4 regions of the Massilia sp. BGA-UO-ETr-WB1 genome follow, and region 2 is predicted to be linked to each of the others. Evidence: predicted binding sites of a transcription regulator. Region 2 holds the regulator's gene; each other region holds the start of a gene.
The links. The regulator LexA, encoded in region 2, represses DNA repair genes until DNA is damaged. The targets are predictions, from matches to a motif close to ACTGTATNNNNATACAGT.

Region 1 (4,208 bases), on a different contig from region 2:
AGCAGCAGCACCTGGATGTGCGAACCGTCCACGTCCGCATCGGAGAGGATGCAGATTTTGCCGTAGCGCAGGCCGGACAGGTCCGGCGAGTCGCCATTGGCGTGCGGGTCGACGCCGATGGCCACCGAGATGTCGTGGATCTCGTTGTTGGCGAACAGGCGGTCCTTGTCGGTTTCCCAGGAGTTGAGCACCTTGCCGCGCAGCGGCAGGATGGCCTGGAATTCCTTGTCGCGGCCCATCTTGGCCGAGCCGCCCGCCGAGTCGCCCTCGACCAGGAAGATCTCGGTGCGGGTCACGTCGGTCGATTCGCAGTCGGTCAGCTTGCCCGGCAACACGGCCACGCCGGAGGATTTTTTCTTTTCCACTTTCTGCAGCGAGCGCAAACGCGACTGCGCCTGCTTGATCACCAGCTCGGCCAGCTTCTTGCCGTAGTCGATGTGCTGGTTCAGCCACAGCTCCAGCGGCGGCTTGGCGAAGGTGGACACCAGGCGCACCGCGTCGCGCGAGTTCAGGCGCTCCTTGATCTGGCCCTGGAACTGCGGGTCCAGCACTTTGGCCGACAGCACGAAGGAAACGCGCGCGAACACGTCTTCCGGCAGCAGCTTCACGCCTTTCGGCAGCAGCGAGTGCATCTCGGCGAAGTTCTTCACGGCGCCGAACAGGCCGTCGCGCAGGCCCGATTCGTGGGTGCCGCCGTTCGGCGTGGGGATCAGGTTGACGTAGGATTCGCGCACCACGGCGCCGGTTTCGGTCCACGCCACCACCCAGGCCGCGCCTTCGCCCTCGGCGAAGCCTTCCGCGTCCGGGCCGGCGAACTGCGCGCCCTCGAACAGCGGGATCAGGGTTTCGCCGTCGGACGTTTGCGCCAGCGCTTCGGTCAGGTAGCCGCGCAGGCCTTCGTCGTATTTCCAGGTTTGCGAGTCGCCGGTCTTGGCGTTGTTCAGCGTGACCGTCACGCCCGGCAGCAGCACCGCCTTGGAACGCAGCAGGCGCTGCAGCTCAACCTGCGAGATCAGCGAGGAGTCGAAGTACTTGGCGTCCGGCCAGGCGGTGACGCGGGTGCCGGACTTCTTGCCGTCCTTCGGCGCCGGCATGGAGGTCAGCGGTTCGACCACGTCGCCGTGCTCGAACACCAGGTGGTGGAAGCCGTTGCCCTTGTCGTCCTTGCGCCAGACGGAGATTTCCAGGCGCTTGGACAGCGCGTTGGTGACCGAGACGCCCACGCCGTGCAGGCCGCCCGAGAAGGCGTAGGCGCCGCCCGAGCCCTTGTCGAACTTGCCGCCCGCGTGCAGGCGGGTGAAGACGATTTCCACCGTCGGCACGTTCTCCTCAGGGTGCAGGCCGACCGGGATGCCCCGGCCGTCGTCTTCCACCGTAATGCTGCCGTCGGCATTCTGCGTGACGATGATGTTTTTGCAATGGCCGCCCAATGCCTCGTCGGAGGCATTGTCGATCACCTCCTGGATGATGTGCAGCGGGTTCTCCGTGCGGGTGTACATGCCCGGACGCTGCTTGACGGGCTCCAGGCCCTTGAGGACGCGGATGGATGATTCGCTATAGTCGGAAACTGGTTTTTTAGTGGCCATACGTGATCAAGCTAGGTTGTGCGGTTCTTATTGGTGCGGCAGATTATTTGCAAAATACTGTGCTGGTGCCATGCAAAACGCTGTGATTATATACAGTTATTTTGCATGGCAAGTGCTTTCTGCGCAACGCCGGCAGGCGCGCTTGCTTGCGCATTCTATCCGCAACCGGCGGCAACGGCGGGAAACAAGGCGCTGGAAATGGCGGGTAATTGTGGTTAAATGGGGAAAAGCGGTGCAAAAAACACCACGTCCGGTCCCTGGTTCGCCCATGAATGCAGACATTTTTCCGTTCGCAGTGCGCCTGATCGGCTTTGCCGAAGCGCAGGCCGGTGGCCTGGCGGCGGCGCTCGCGCGCGCCCCGCTGCATGGGCCTGCCAGCGGGCCGGGGTACTTTTGCCTGTCGGCCGACAGTCTGCAAGAGCCGGATCTGCTCATCGTCAACGGCGCGGACCTGAAGGCGCTCGCCGCGCTGGCGGCGCTTAGTCCGGGCGACGTGCGTCCGGCGCTGCTGCTGGGCGCGCCGGCGCCGGTGCCGGGGCTGCCGTATCCATCCTTGCCCCTGCCGTGCGACGACGACAGCCTGCACGCCGAACTGGCGCGGCTGGTGGAGCGCCGCGCCGACGCGCTGGCCCGGCTGGCCGGCACCGGCCTGCCGCCGCCGGCCGAACGGCGCACCGGCCAGCGGCTCGACCTGGACCTGACCGATCCGTCCGAATACGCGGTGCTGCGCAGTCCGGGCCAGGACCGGCGCGGCGCCGTGCTGGTGGTGGACCGCAACGCGCGCTTCAGCCAGCACATAGCCAGGCTGCTCAAGCCCTGGGACATTCCTTCGCTGTGGGCGTCCGACGAGCCGTCCGCGCTGGCCGCCTGCGCGGACGCGCCGCAGATGCTGGCGCCGGTGGCGGTGGTGCTGCTCAATACCGCGCTGGCCGGGATCGACCCGTACGCCCTGTGCGCCGCGCTGCGCGCGCAGGGCGGCGGCCGCGCGCCAGAGGTGGTGTTCATGGTGTCCAGCGGTTTCCCCTACGACAGCGCGCGCGCCGGCGCCGCCGGCGCCGCCGGCCTGCTCGACAAGCCGGTCTCCGACGCCACGCTGCGCGCGGTGCTCAAGCGGCTGATGCGCATCTCGGGCTAGTGCACATCGCAGGCAGGTGCATGGCGCGGGCTAGTGCGCATGCCCGCGCCGCCGCCGGACCGACAGCACCGCCGCCAGCGAGCCCGCCGCGATGCAGGCCGCGCCGAGCAGCGTGGCCGCCTCCATCCCCATCGCCAGGCCGGGGCCGGCAATCAGCAGCGCCCCCAGGCCGGAACACAACAGCGGCAGCCGGGCGTGGCGGGCGCGCGCGAACCACGCCAGCGCGGCCAGGTTGAGCAGCAGCAGTAGCAGCAGAAAGGGCCAGGAGCGGCTCCAGCCGGGCAGGTAGGAATAGGCCGCGATGCCGGTCATGCTCAGGTAGGCGGCGCCGCAGATCGGGCACTTGGGCAGCAGCGCCAGGCCTGCGGCCCACAGCACCGGCATGGCCTGGCCGGCGCCGGCCAGGCGCGGACGCCCGGCCCGGCCGGCTTGCCGGGCCGCGTGCTGTCCTCCTGCCAGCTGCGCGGCGCGTTCGGCCAGGTCTTGCGGCTGCCACTCCAGGCGCTGGCAGCTTGCGGCGATGCGGCCGTCCGCATCGAGCAGGAACACTTCGATGCGGTGGCGGTTCACGATGGAGGAGATGTAGTTGACGCCGTTGTTGAAGTAGGCCGCGATGTCGTCCCTGCCTTCGGTGGCGCGCAGCAGGTGGCAGTCGTCGCCGGTGGCCAGCCGGCGGCTGTCCGCGTAGCCCTGCAGGCGCGGCGGCAAATCGTAGTCCGGGTCGTAGCTGACGGCGTTGATGCGCACCAGCTGCCCCAGGCCCTGCGCGGCCAGCAGCCTTTGCACCTCGGCCAGCTTGCAGATGGTGAGCGAACACTTGCGTTCATTGTCGCAGCGCGTATAGAAGAACGCCGTGATGCAGGGCTTGCCGGTGAAGAGATCGGCCCAGCCGTGGGCGCGGCCGGCCTGGTCTTCGAAGCGCGCCAGCGCAATGTCGCCGTGGGCCCGGGAAGGGCGGGTCCAGGGCAGCGGCGCACCGCAGCAGCCGTCCTCGCCGCCGCCGTCCTCGCCGCGCGCTGCCAGCCAGTCCTGCGTGCGCCGCACCTCCTCCAGGGCGCTGCCGTCGCCCTCCGACGCGGCCACGCCGCCCCAGCGCTCCAGGTCAACCAGGTCGTCTTGCAGGGCGAGCGTCTGCGCGGCGCGCTCCAGCGCGGCCCGCGCGGCGGACGGCGGCGCCGGCGAGCGGCGCAAGGCGCGCGCGGCGGCGGCCAGCAGGTAGGGGCTATGCTCGCTTTGCAGTTCCGCCAGCAGCAGCGGCAGGGCGGCTGCGGGCAGGGGCTGGCGGCCAAGCGCAGCGAGCACCCAGCCGCGCCGCCGCACTGCTTCGGCGCCGCTTTGCTGGCCGTAGGCGGGGTGCTCCTCGGCCAGCAGCTCCAGCAGGGCGGGAACGTCGCGCGCATGCGCGGCCACCGCGTCGCGGAACTGCTGTGCTGTCCATGGTTGCGCGGTCGCCGGCATGCTGCTTCCTCAGGTATAGCGCTCCGCGA
Region 2 (4,208 bases):
GCGGTTTTTCTTGGCCAGGAATCCTGTGAACCGATAAACACCACCCAGGGGCGCCGCTTCGAACCGTTTTGCCAGATCCCCTGCCGCCAGGGCCGGGACTTCGAATTCGGTGAGGCGGGCGATGCCTGCCTCCATCTGCTGCGAACTGTGCTGCAAGGTTGCAGTGACAATCGGCATGCCGGCCGGGGTGTACCTGATGGTGTCCCGTTCGGTGATGAGGGCGGTTACCTGTAGCTGGTTCAGTTCAGTTCCTGGTCAATACTCGACTGGCCGATTAGGCCGCTGCAGCTGCTTGTGCTTCGGCGCGATGGCTCTTGGCCGCGTCTTCACGTTGTACCGACTTCATCATCGGCGAAGGAGCGGTTTCCGCTTTCTTCATTTTCACGGTCAGGTGACGCAGCACGGCATCATTGAATTTGAATGCGGTTTCCAGCTCGACCAGGGTCTCGTTGTCGCACTCGATGTTCATGCAGATGTAGTGTGCTTTAGCCAGTTTCTGGATCGAGTAAGCCATTTGACGGCGGCCCCAATCTTCCACGCGATGTACGTTACCGCCGCGCGAGGTCACGCTGGCTTTGTAACGTTCGATCATCGCGGGCACTTGCTCGCTTTGGTCCGGATGGACGATAAATACGATTTCATAGTGACGCATGAAAACTCCCTTAAGGACTGTGAATATAGCCCACCCCGGCGTCAAGACGGGTGTGGGAAGAGGTAAGCCCGCGACTATAGCGCCTTTCCGCTGAAAAATCAAGCAGCAGCCCGCCTTGACCCCGCGCAAAGCCGGCCACCCCGGCTGCGCGCATGCTACCAGCCATGGAACCGCCCGCCGACGACTACGACACCCCATGGAAGACCGCCGTGATGCGCTATTTCCGCGAATTCATGGCTTTCTTCTTCCCCCAGGCGCACGACGCCATCGACTGGAAACTGGGCTACAGCTTCCTGGACCAGGAACTGTCGCAGATCGCGCGCGACGCCAGCCTGGGCCGCAGGCGGCTCGACAAGCTGGTGCAAGTGCGCGGGCGGGACGGCGCGCATCAGCTGCTCTACATTCATCTCGAGATCCAGCGCCGCCGCGAGATGGAATTCGCCGCGCGCATCTTCACCTATCACTACCGCCTGTACGACCGCTTCCAGTGCCCCATCGCCACGCTGGTGATCCTGGCCGACCCCTCCCCAGCCTGGCGGCCCGACTGGTTCGGCTACACTGCGCTCGGCTGCGAAACCAGTATCCACTACCCCACCGTCAAGCTGATGGACTACTGGCCGCACCTGGAAAGACTGCTAGCCAGCCATAACGCCTTTGCGATCTTGACCGTGGCCCATCTCATGACACTGCACACGCGCCACCAGCCCCAACTGCGCTTCGAGTGGAAAGCAAGGCTGGCCACACTGATGCACGAACGGCAATGGAGCACGCAGCGCATCCTGGACCTGTTCGATGTACTAGACTGGATGATGGCAATACCCGCGCCGCTTCAGCAACAGTTGGGTGCGAAAGTTGTTGAGCTTGAAAGGAGCATGACTATGCCATTCGAAAATCTCATCATCAAGATGCACAAGCAAAGGGCCCGTGAGGAAGGCCTCGAGGAAGGGCGTCAGGCGGGCCGCGCAATAGGCCGGGAAGAAGGCCGGGAGGAAGGCCGGGAGGAAGGCCGGGAACAGGGCCGGGAAGAAGGCCTGCTGGCAGGACACCGGGAAGCACTGACGCGGCTGCTAAAGCTGCGGTTCGGTCCGCTGCCGCCGGACACTACGCGGCGTATCGAGCAGGCATCGAAGGCCGACTTGGCCAGCTGGGAGGGGCAGATTCTGCGTGCGGACGCTCTGGATGACGTATTTGACGGCCGCTAAGTGAAAATATTTCGCGAGCAGCAATGAAATCCCTTGCATTAGCGCTCACACTGTACAAAAATACAGTCTGTCTATATCCACAGCTCTCAGAGCGAAACGCACCATGATCAAGCTCACCGCACGCCAGGAACAAATCCTTAATCTGATCAAGGATGCCATCGACAATACCGGCTTCCCGCCCACCCGCGCCGAGATCGCCAACGAACTGGGCTTCAAATCGGCCAACGCCGCCGAGGAGCACCTGCAGGCGCTGGCGCGCAAGGGCGCCATCGAGATCGCGGCCGGCACCTCGCGCGGCATCCGCCTGCTGGGCGCGCATGCCGAAAGCGCCGCCACCAAGGTGGCCAATGCGGCCGCCGCCGCCGCGTCCAACATGATGTCGCTGCCGCTGATCGGCCGCGTGGCCGCCGGTTCGCCCATCCTGGCCCAGGAAAACCTGGAAACCAGCTACAGCGTGGACCCCGCCCTGTTTTCCGCCAAGCCCGACTTCCTGCTCAAGGTGCGCGGCGAATCGATGCGCGACATCGGCATCATGGACGGCGACCTGCTGGCCGTCAAAAAGGTGGACAGCGCCAAGAACGGCCAGATCGTCGTGGCCCGCATCGGCAACGAAGTGACGGTCAAGCGCTACCAGAAGACCGGCTCCACCATCGAGTTGTTTCCTGAAAATCCGGATTTCAAAGTAATCACCGTCAATCCGGAGGCGGACGAGTTCGCGCTGGAAGGACTGGCGGTCGGCCTGCTGCGCAGCTGGCACTAAGAAAGAGCAACAATGGGTGCTTTCAAACTCTACGGCAATTGCGAGTCCGGCCACAGCTACAAGGTGAAGCTGGCCATGGAAGTGGCCAAGGTGCCGCACGAGTATGAAGAGATTGACCTGCGCCTGGAGCGCGCCGGGCGCCCCGAGCCTTTCCGCAGCCTGTCCAGGTACTGCGAAGTGCCGCTGCTGGTGCATGACGGCCAGGCCTACGTGCAGTCGAACGCCATCCTGCTGCACCTGGCCGAACACCTGACAGCGTTTGGCGGCGAAACGCAGCAGCGCCTGGAGCGCGTGCGCGAATGGCTGTTCTGGGAGGCCAACCGCATCGGCTTCTCGATGGCGCACCTGCGCTATGGGCAGAAGTTCGATCCGGCGGCCTACGCCGGCACCGTGCTGCCGTGGTTCCGCAACCGCTTCAACGCCGACATCGAACGCCTGGAGGAAGAACTGTCCGACGGCCGCGCCTTCCTGCTCGACGACCACGTCAGCATGGCCGACTTTTCCATCTGCGGCTATATGTACTGGCCGGAGCAGGCCAACGTCGGCTACCCGCCGCGCGTGCAGGCCTGGCTGGACCGCATCGCGGCGCTGCCGGGCTGGCGCCATCCATATCACATGGAAGGCGCGCAGCCCTGGTAACGCCGCCTGCGCTTAGCAGGCTTCCAGCGCGCAGCTGAAGTCTTCTAGCAAATCAGCCGTGTCCTCGATGCCGACCGACACGCGTATCAGCGATTCCGCAATCCCCATCGACGCCCGGCGCTCCGCGCCCATCTCGTAGAAGATGGTGTGCGCCACCGGGATGATCAGCGTGCGCGTGTCGCCCAGGTTGGAGGCCGGCACCGCCAGCTTCAGGCGGTTCAGGAAATCGAAGCAATCGATGCCGTCCTTCAGCTCAAAGCTCAGCAGCGAACCATGCGCGCGGAACAGCTCCGCCGAGATGGCGTGCTGCGGATGCGACTTCAGGCCCGGGTAGTACACCGCCGCCACGCGCTCGTCCGATTCCAGCAGTTCGGCCAGCGCCTTGGCGTTGGCGCAGGTGCGCTCCATGCGCAGCGCCAGCGTTTCGGCGCCGACCGCGATGTGGTGCGCCGCCTCCGGCCCCAGCGAGGCGCCGAAGTCGCGCAAGCCCTTGGCGCGGATCTGCGTGATGCCCCACTGCGCCGGCGCCGCCTTCTTGTAGTTCTCGAAAATGTTCGGGAACCGCGTCCAGTCGTAGGCGCCGGTGTCGGTCAGGCTGCCGCCCAGCGCATTGCCGTGGCCGCAGATCGACTTGGTCAGCGCGTTGACCACCAGGCCGGCGTGCACCGACTTCGGCAGGAAGAGATACGGCGTGGTCATCGTGTTGTCGACGATGTAGAGGATGCCGCGCTCCTGGCACAGCTCGCCGATCCGCTTCAGGTCCGCCACTTGCGTACGCGGGTTGGCAATGGTTTCGACGAACACGATGCGGGTATTCGGCTGGATGGCGGCCGTCACATTGGCCACGTCGGTGGCGTCGACGAAATCGACCGCCACGCCCTGCCCCGCCACGGTTTGCCACAGCGAGTTGGTGTTACCGAACAGGAAGGACGACGACACCACGTGGTCGCCCGCG
Region 3 (4,208 bases), on a different contig from region 2:
AGGCATGCAGTTCGTGTTGGACGGTACGCCTGACGGCCACAACGACGTGGTGCGCTTCTCCTGGTCGCTGGGCTTGCCCGGTGCCGAGCCGGTGGCGCGCGGCACCGACGTGGCCACCGTCAGCAACGATGGCCGGTTGGTGAAAGTCACCGGCTTCCTGAACCAGGCCTGAGCCCGCAGACAAGACCAGGAGACGATCATGAGCAACGCCAACGCCGCCCACATCGTCATCGCGGAGCCCGCATGAGCGCCGCCGCACCCGGCCAGTACTTCAGCGATTTCGCGGCCGCGCTGCGCTACTGGCGCGGCAAGCGCGGCCATAGCCAGCTGCGGCTGTCCATTGAAAGCGGCATTTCGCAGCGCCACATCAGTTTCCTGGAAAGCGGGCGCTCGCAGCCCAGCCGCGAGCTGATCCTGAAGCTGGGCGTGGTGCTCGACATCCCGCTGCGCGAGCGCAACGTGATGCTGCTGGCGGCAGGTTACGCGCCGGCCTACCAGGAGCGCAAGATGGACGACCCGGAACTGCGCGCCGTCAAGCAGGCGCTCGATTTCATGCTGGCCCAGCAGGCGCCGTACCCGGCGCTGGTAGTGGACCGGCTGTGGAACCTGGTGATGAGCAACGAGCCGGCCAACCGTTTCTTCAAATGGCTGCTCGGCATGCCGGACGACGCGCCGATCCCGCGCGACGGCAGCATCAACGTGCTCAAGCTGACCCTGGCGCCGGACGGCCTGCGGCCCTGGCTGCAGAACTGGGAAGAGGTCGGCGCCGACCTGCTGCACTGGATACAGCGCGAAGCCATGAGCGACGGTCCCGGCAGCGAGGCCAGCGCGCTGCTGTCCGAGCTGCGCGCGCTGGCGGGCATGCCGGGCGCCGGCGCCGGGCCGGCCGGGCTGGTCCCCAACCTCGACCGCCGCACCTTGCCCTTCCTGCCGCTGACCGTGCGCAAGGACGGCGTGGAGCTGAACCTGTTCACCACCATCACCACGCTGGGCACGCCGCACGACGTCACCGTGCACGAACTGCGGCTTGAAGCCTTCTTCCCGGCCGATGAGGCGAGCGCAGCCTGGTTCCGCGCGCGCCATGGTTGAGCTTGGTTGAAAGTTTATTGTCGGCTGGTCTGCCGTTTTTCATCGTGGTACTGCCACAGCACGTTGATGATTTTCCACTCGCTGCGCTGGTTCTTGTACAGGTGCATATAGTCGATCCACTCGTCGGCCGTCAGTTTCACCGTCGCCACGCGCTTGTCGATGTCCAGGATCTTGATGTCCACGCGCGGGGACGGCGGAAACTTGTTGCCGTTCTTGTTGTAAGTCCTGGCCACTTTCAGCATGGTCTCGTAGTCCGTCTGCATGACGAATTCGGTCCCGTCCGCCGCTTGCCAGTAAGTCCGCTTGGCCAGCTGCCGGTCCAATCCCCGCTCCATCAGCGCGGGGTCCGCCTTGTGCTGCGATTCGATATAGTCCAGCACGGCCCGTTCGATCGCCTGCTGGTCCGCAGCATCCGCAGCGTGGGACAGGAGGGGCAAGAGCGCCAAGGTCAACAGCATCAGAACACGTTTCATAAGGTCCGGCCCTTCTTGAATAGTTGGCAAGAGAGCCCCATGAGAACACGAACCCGGCCATCGTGGCAATGGCGCCGGATACTGTATATAATTACAGTATCACAATTTTTGCCCCGCCCAGTCACGCCATGGCCGAAACGCACCGCATTGCCCACCTCGACATGGATGCGTTCTACGCGTCCGTGGAGTTGCTGCGCTACCCGGAACTGCGCGGCCAGCCGGTGGTGATCGGCGGCGGTTCGCGCCACCAGCCGGTGCTGCAGCCGGACGGCACCCGCAAGTTCTCCCGCCTGCGCGACTACGTGGGCCGGGGCGTGGTCACCACCTCCACCTACGAGGCGCGCGCGCTGGGCGTGTTCTCCGCCATGGGCACCATGAAAGCGGCCGCGCTGGCGCCGGACGCCGTGCTGCTGCCCACCGACTTCGACTCCTACCGCCGCCTGTCGCGCCAGTTCAAGGCCGCCGTGGCCGAGATCGCGCCCCATATCGAAGACCGCGGCATCGATGAAATCTACATCGACCTGAGTGAACATGAAGAGGACACGCGCGCGCTGGCGCTGCGCATCAAGCAGGCCGTCAAGGACGCCACCGGCCTGTCCTGCTCGATCGGCATCGCGCCCAACAAGCTGCTGGCCAAGATCTGCTCCGACCTGGACAAGCCCAACGGCCTGACCATCGTCTCGCACGACGACGTGCCCACCCGCATCTGGCCGCTGGCGGTGCGCAAGGTCAACGGCATCGGCCCCAAGGCGGACGCCAAGCTGGCCGCGCTCGGCATCGAGACCGTGGGCCAGGTGGCCGCCGCCGACGAGGCGCTGCTGCAGGAGCACTTCGGCCTGAACTACGCCAGCTGGCTCAAGCGCGTCGCGCACGGGCTGGACGAGCGCGCCGTGGTCACCAGCCACGAGCCTAAATCCATCAGCCGCGAAACCACCTTCGAGCGCGACCTGCACGCCAGGCACGACCGCGAAGCGCTGTCGGACATCTTCACCCGGCTGTGCCAGCGCCTGGGTGAGGACCTTGAGCGCAAGCGCTATGTCGGCCGCACGGTGGGCATCAAGCTGCGCTACTCGGACTTCAGCAGGGTGACGCGCGACGTCACCCTGCCGGCCCCCACGGCGGACGCGGCCGTCATCCGGCGCGCCGCCGGCGAATGCCTGCGGCGGGTCCCGCTGGACCAGCGTCTGCGCCTGCTGGGCGTGAAAATCAGCGCCCTGTCCAGCATGGACGATCCCGGCCTGCTCCAATCCGCAACACGCAAGCCGCAGCAGGGCGATCTTTTCGCGGACCTGTAACGCGCGCGTGTAAAATGTCGTTCCCCCAGAATTTAGTTGAACAAAGGCAAACTCAAATATGTGGTTCAAGAATCTGCAAATCTACCGTCTGCCCGCGCCCTGGGCATTTACTCCAGAACAACTCGAAGCAGCGCTGAGCACCAATGCGTTCTCGCCGGCCAGCAGCAATGAATTGCTGCGCCAGGGTTGGGACAAGCCGCGTCCGAACGGCGGCCTGGTGCACGTGGTCAACAATCAGATGCTGATCCTCCTGGGCACCGAGAAAAAACTGCTGCCGGCCACCGTCATCAACCAGGTGGCCAAGGCCCGCGCGGCCGAGATGGAAGAAGCGCAAGGTTTCGCTCCCGGCAAGAAAGCCATGAAGGAACTGAAGGAACGCGTGGCCGACGAGCTGCTGCCGCGCGCCTTCTCGATCCGCGGCAACGTGTGGACCTGGATCGACCCGGTCAACGGCTGGCTGGTGGTGGACGCCGCCAGCCCGGCCAAGGCCGACGAAGTGATCAAGCTGCTGCTGAAAGCGGTCGACCGCATGCCGCTGGAAAGCCTGCGCGTGCAGCGCTCGCCGGTGGGCGTGATGACCGAATGGCTGCAGGCGGACGATTCGCCGGTGGGCTTCACGGTGGATATGGACACCGAGCTGCGCGCCACTGGCGAGAGCAAGGCCGCCGTGCGCTATGTGCGCCACACGCTGGAAGCGGACGAAGTGCGCCGCCACATCGCCGCCGGCAAGCAGTGCACCCGCCTGGCCATGACGTGGGAAAGCAAGATCTCCTTCACCCTGACCGAGTCGCTGGCGCTGAAAGGCATCAAGCCGCTGGACGTGCTGAAGGAAACCGAATCGAGCACCCGCAACGACGACGAGCGTTTCGACGGCGACTTCATGCTGATGACCGGCGAACTGAGCAAGATGATGGCCGACGTGGTCGAAGCCCTGGGCGGCGAAGCGAAAGCCTAAAAAAATAAACCCGCGCAAGCGGGTTTATTTTTGGGGTTGGTATTTTTAAGCGGCGATGCCCATGCCCAGCAGGATGGGCAGGGTGTACTCGGCGAAATTGTCGGCCAGGCGGCGCAGTTCGGCCAGCTGCGCCTCCGGTTCCATCGGCCGGCCCTCCTTCTGCAAGCGCTGGTTCTGGCTCAGCAGCACGTCATTGGCGTACGCCACCCATTCGCCCGGCTCGGTCTTGCCCTGCTGGCGCGCCAGCAGGAACAGCTGGCCGAAGCGGTCCACCGCAAAGCCGCCGCCCGTCACGGGCGAGGCCAGGAAGCTGACGTCGGTGCCGGTCACTGCGGTCTGGCACAGGTGGCGGTTCAGGCGTTCGGCTTGCGGCCGCGCGCCGGCAATGGCGACCTC
Region 4 (4,208 bases), on a different contig from region 2:
TTGCTCCTGCTCTGGTGCTGATACTGCCAGAAGCTGTCCAAGCGGGCGATGAAGATCGTCTCGAAGCACTCATCCGCCGAAAGGATCCGCAATCGGCGGCGCAGTTGATCCCCGCGCTAAGCAAACTCAGTCCAGCAAGGGCGGTAGGCGCTTTGCGCGCGAGCGGCGCCAGCAAGCACGTCGGCCTCACGCTCAATCTGCTGTCGGAATGGGATGGCCAATGCACGCCCGAAGTACAGGCTTGGTGGTCAGAAACGCTAGCCGAGCCGGGCGCCAACACTGTTTATCCCGTCATCGCGCAGGCAACGCTTCGCACGAAAGGCTGCACTTTTCCGGTTGCGAGCACGATCGGCGCGCCCAGAAGACATATCCGCAGCGCCCTTTCCACGCTCAGGCTTACGGATCCCGCAGGATTCAATACAGTGAGCGAAACAGTCAGCAACCTTCTAATGCATGTGCAAGCCGGCCCCATACCTTCGCACGACACTCTTGCCAGGCTGGCCGCCTTCGGGCGCCATCTGGGCAAGGCTCCGTGCACCCAGTGGCTGTTGAACCCGGATCTGGCTTTGGATCAGGACGCATCCATCGACGCCGGCGTCGCCGCTGCGCGCGATTGCCCAGACGCCAGGCTGGAGGCCGTCAGCGGTGATGGGCATGTGCTTTTGCTGTGGAAGCGCCAGGGCATGCCCGACCGGACGGTTGCGCGCGTCGAACTAGCGCCAGCCATGGGCGGACCGGCGCTGGCCATGGTAGAGGCGATGGTCGAAGCGAACGCCACGAATGGGCCTTCCGCCATGCGCGACATGATGCGGGCTTCCGCAAGTCCTGAACTCCGCTTGGCGCTGGCGCGCAGGCTCACTGCCCTAGGCGCGCCCGCGGAAGATATCCAGACCTACCGCCTCCCTAGCCGCCCCGATCTCGACCGGGAATTGCTGCGCTGGCTGGCCCGCACGCACCCTCAGCAGGCTGCGTCGCATCTCGCCAGTTTTATCAAGCAAGGCAGCGACGACAGCCGCCTGCTCGGCACTTTGGCAATGATACCGCTAGACGATGGGTTCAAAGCACAGCTGGCAGATCACTTGCGCGAGCGCTCCTCCACACATCGGACCATGGCCCAGACCCTGATTGGCAAGCCGGAAGATGTTCTGCAATTGCTACTGTCGCCCGATGTCACCGTACGCGCGGTAGCGGCAGAATACCTGCTCGCTAGGGCGGATCGTTTAGCTATCTTTAGGCAAGCGAAGGAACGATCCCTCCGCGCTGACCCGATACTGCAAGATGCACAACGGCGCATGCGCAAGCTCGATCACCTCATCGGGCAGTTGGAAGTCACCCCACCGTGGGCACTTGCCTGGCGGGCTCAGTGGATCGACCATTCCCAGCTGGACGACAGCGGCATGGCATTGGCTTTCGCGCAAGCGCTCGAACGTAGGTGGGCCACGATTCGACAATAAGAGTTGCGCTGCAAGGAAGCGCGATACCCCTGCGGAGCGGCCAACGTTGGTTTTTCCGCGCATTGATAACTAGGAGAGAAAAATGGCGAACGAGTTCTACACCCTTGCCAGTCTCGGCACATTTGCCGGTGCAACTGGCGCGACTGTTGTGGTCACGAACACTTTGAAATCAGCCTTTGGGATAAGCCCAGCCTGGCTGGGATTGGTGGTATCCGAACTAATCTGCTTGGGCGTCTTGGCGACCCTTAAAGTGGACAATAGTAGCGATTGGCTTGTCGCCGTGCTGAACGGATGCGCGGTGTACACAGCAGCAGCGGGAGCGACTTCGGCTGTCGCAGCGGCCGGGGACGTGCCCGGAAAAGTGAATGCTGGTACGGAACGCGACAATGCGAGCATCCAAGCAGGAAAACCGCCCGTCAAGCCAAAAACGCGTTTCTGGTCTCCCTGGTTTTGACGGCCGCGCAAGCTGCCGGGGCTGCGATCGAACGCGTGGAGTTAACGCCACGCACGCTTCCGCGCTATCCATGCGCCTGCATGGGCGCTTCGCCTACTTCAACACTGTCAGCGCGCAGCCAAGCCCACTCGGCTCGATACAGATCCGCGCTGCATTCAAGCCGGCTCATAGCCGCGTCCGGTGCCTGCTGCGGACGCATTCACCTAGTCGCGCAATCTGGGCAGATTCTGCTGGGCATTACGCAGGAGTTACCTCCCAGTCCTCGTCTCGAGCAGAATTGCCCTCAGAAAAAATTGCCATTGCGCAATAAAAATCCTCTTGCTAGGTTGCCGGTTGGCCGACTATACTTCACAAAACACTGTATAAAATCACAGTATCGGAGTTAACATGCTTGTTCCACCACTTTCCGCTACACCTGTTGCTCAAGCTGCTCTGGACCTGGCTGTACGTTCTAGCGTATGGCGTGCAAGCGAACTTGCCGTGTCGCGTGCCACGACGACGACAACCGGTCATCCTGTTCTGGATAGCCAGCTACCCAACGAAGGATGGCCGAGATCGGCACTCGTCGAACTGCTGGTTCAACAACACGGTATCGGCGAGATGCAGTTACTGAAGCCCGCATTGGCGTCGCTATCTCGACAACACAGGGTCGCCCTGATACAGCCGCCGTATCTTCCCCACGCGATGGCATGCCGGTCGTGGCGGATGAATGAACAGAATGTGCTCTGGCTTCGCCCCCAGAGCTCGGCAGATGCGCTCTGGTCAGCGGAGCAAATCCTGAAGAACGGAAGTTGCGGTGGCGTTGTCCTTTGGCAGTCGAACGTGCGACCCGAAGCACTGCGGCGCCTCAACCTGGCCGCGCAGTCCACGGATACCTGGCTATGGCTGGTTCGACCACTGACTGCGGCCGCCGACGCGTCCCCTTCACCGCTGCGTCTTGCACTGCGGCCCGCGCTCGGTGGCATCTCGGTGGACATCATCAAGCGACGAGGCCCGCATTGTGAATCCCCTATTTTCGTACCCCTGATTGACATGCCCGCTGGTCGCCAGCTGTGGGACAAAGAACATGAAACTCCTGCTCAGCGCACACCTGCCACTGCTCCCGCTCGAGTCGCTGCGCCCATGTTGGTCTGAGCCGGGGCTGTATGCAGTAACCGACAAGGGAATCGTTATCTCCATATCGATGGACGCTGGCCTGGCGGGCGTGAGGCTTGGGATGCGCAGCGGGGGCGTGATGGCGGTATCGCCTGACACGGCTATTCTTGAACGCAACCTTGCCAAAGAGGACCTTGCCCTGAATGCCATCGCGACTGCGATGATGCAGTACACGCCGGAAGTCACGTTTCAACCGGATTTCTCGGTGCTGCTGGAAGTCAGCGCCAGCCTTGCGCTCTTCCGCGGCCCCCACGCTTTATGCGCACGTGTGACAAAAGGCATCGAAGCGCTGGGCTTTACTGTGCAGCTCGGGGCCGCCCCAACGGCTGAAGGCGCATGGCTGCTCGCCCGTAGCACCCGGATGAAAAATGTCGTGTTCCGCCGCCGCGTCCTGTCACTGGCGACCATGCAGCAACGGCTGGACTTGCTGCCCTGCGCTCTGGTACCGGCAGCTGCCCCTTTCCATGATTGGCTGGGCGACATCGGCGCCAAGCGGATCGGTGCGCTGCGAAGACTTCCGCGTGCCGGTCTTCTACGCCGCACCAGCAAGGAGCTCCTGGCAACGCTGGACCGCGCCTACGGTGAAGCGCCCGAGATGCACGAATGGATCAAGCCGCCGCTGCATTTCTCCGCCCGCATCGAAACCTTCGACCGTGTCGAGAGCGCCGACGCGCTACTGCACGGCGCCACCGGACTCATCCTGCAACTGGTCGGCTGGCTCGCCTCGCTGCAACGTGCAGTACGGGTATTGACACTCGCCCTGGAGCATGAGCGTGGCCATTCCGCTATCGCGCCAACGGTACTTGAGGTGGCACTTGCCGAGCCGGTATGGCACGAGGCCCATCTGCTACGCCTGCTCAAGGAGCGCCTGGCAAAAACAACATTGGAGCGGCCGGTGATCGCACTGCGGCTCGAAGCGGTGAAGATCGAATCGATGCTGCCGCCGAACGCCAGCCTGTTCCCTGAACCCGGCGGATCACCGCAGGACTACGCTCGCTTGCTGGAGCTGTTGACGGCCAGGCTGGGAGCTGAAAACGTGCTTGTGCCCGCCGACTTGGAGGACTACCGGCCCGAGGTGTGCAACGCGTGGATCCCGGCGACGGCGAAGCGCCCGAAAACACAGATAGAGGAGATTCTGGAGGGCC

Region 1: a site for LexA is predicted at 1,666-1,683, ahead of AC56DV_RS06060 (DNA topoisomerase IV subunit B). Genes of this name have one in related genera too.
Region 3: a site for LexA is predicted at 1,643-1,660, ahead of dinB (DNA polymerase IV). Genes of this name have one in related genera too.
Region 4: a site for LexA is predicted at 2,266-2,283, ahead of imuA (translesion DNA synthesis-associated protein ImuA). Genes of this name have one in related genera too.

What each region holds. Positions count from the first base shown of each region.
Region 1 covers NZ_JCAQOT010000021.1:300,923-305,130, reverse strand. The annotation lists gene AC56DV_RS06060 (DNA topoisomerase IV subunit B) at 1-1,586, opposite strand, end outside; gene AC56DV_RS06055 (response regulator) at 1,855-2,721, shown strand; gene AC56DV_RS06050 (SCO family protein) at 2,752-4,179, opposite strand; gene AC56DV_RS06045 (HEAT repeat domain-containing protein) at 4,189-4,208, opposite strand, start outside.
Region 2 covers NZ_JCAQOT010000025.1:117,482-121,689, reverse strand. The annotation lists gene priB (primosomal replication protein N) at 1-243, opposite strand, end outside; gene rpsF (30S ribosomal protein S6) at 275-652, opposite strand; gene AC56DV_RS18690 (RpnC/YadD family protein) at 817-1,854, shown strand; gene lexA (transcriptional repressor LexA) at 1,958-2,614, shown strand; gene AC56DV_RS18680 (glutathione S-transferase family protein) at 2,627-3,253, shown strand; gene AC56DV_RS18675 (cystathionine gamma-synthase family protein) at 3,266-4,208, opposite strand, start outside.
Region 3 covers NZ_JCAQOT010000024.1:17,325-21,532, reverse strand. The annotation lists gene AC56DV_RS13180 (nuclear transport factor 2 family protein) at 1-172, shown strand, start outside; gene AC56DV_RS13175 (helix-turn-helix domain-containing protein) at 244-1,089, shown strand; gene AC56DV_RS13170 (nuclear transport factor 2 family protein) at 1,104-1,562, opposite strand; gene dinB (DNA polymerase IV) at 1,691-2,857, shown strand; gene AC56DV_RS13160 (recombination-associated protein RdgC) at 2,916-3,812, shown strand; gene AC56DV_RS13155 (class I SAM-dependent methyltransferase) at 3,858-4,208, opposite strand, start outside.
Region 4 covers NZ_JCAQOT010000017.1:21,976-26,183, reverse strand. The annotation lists gene AC56DV_RS04220 (caspase family protein) at 1-1,454, shown strand, start outside; gene AC56DV_RS04215 (hypothetical protein) at 1,537-1,908, shown strand; gene imuA (translesion DNA synthesis-associated protein ImuA) at 2,296-3,042, shown strand; gene AC56DV_RS04205 (Y-family DNA polymerase) at 2,975-4,208, shown strand, end outside.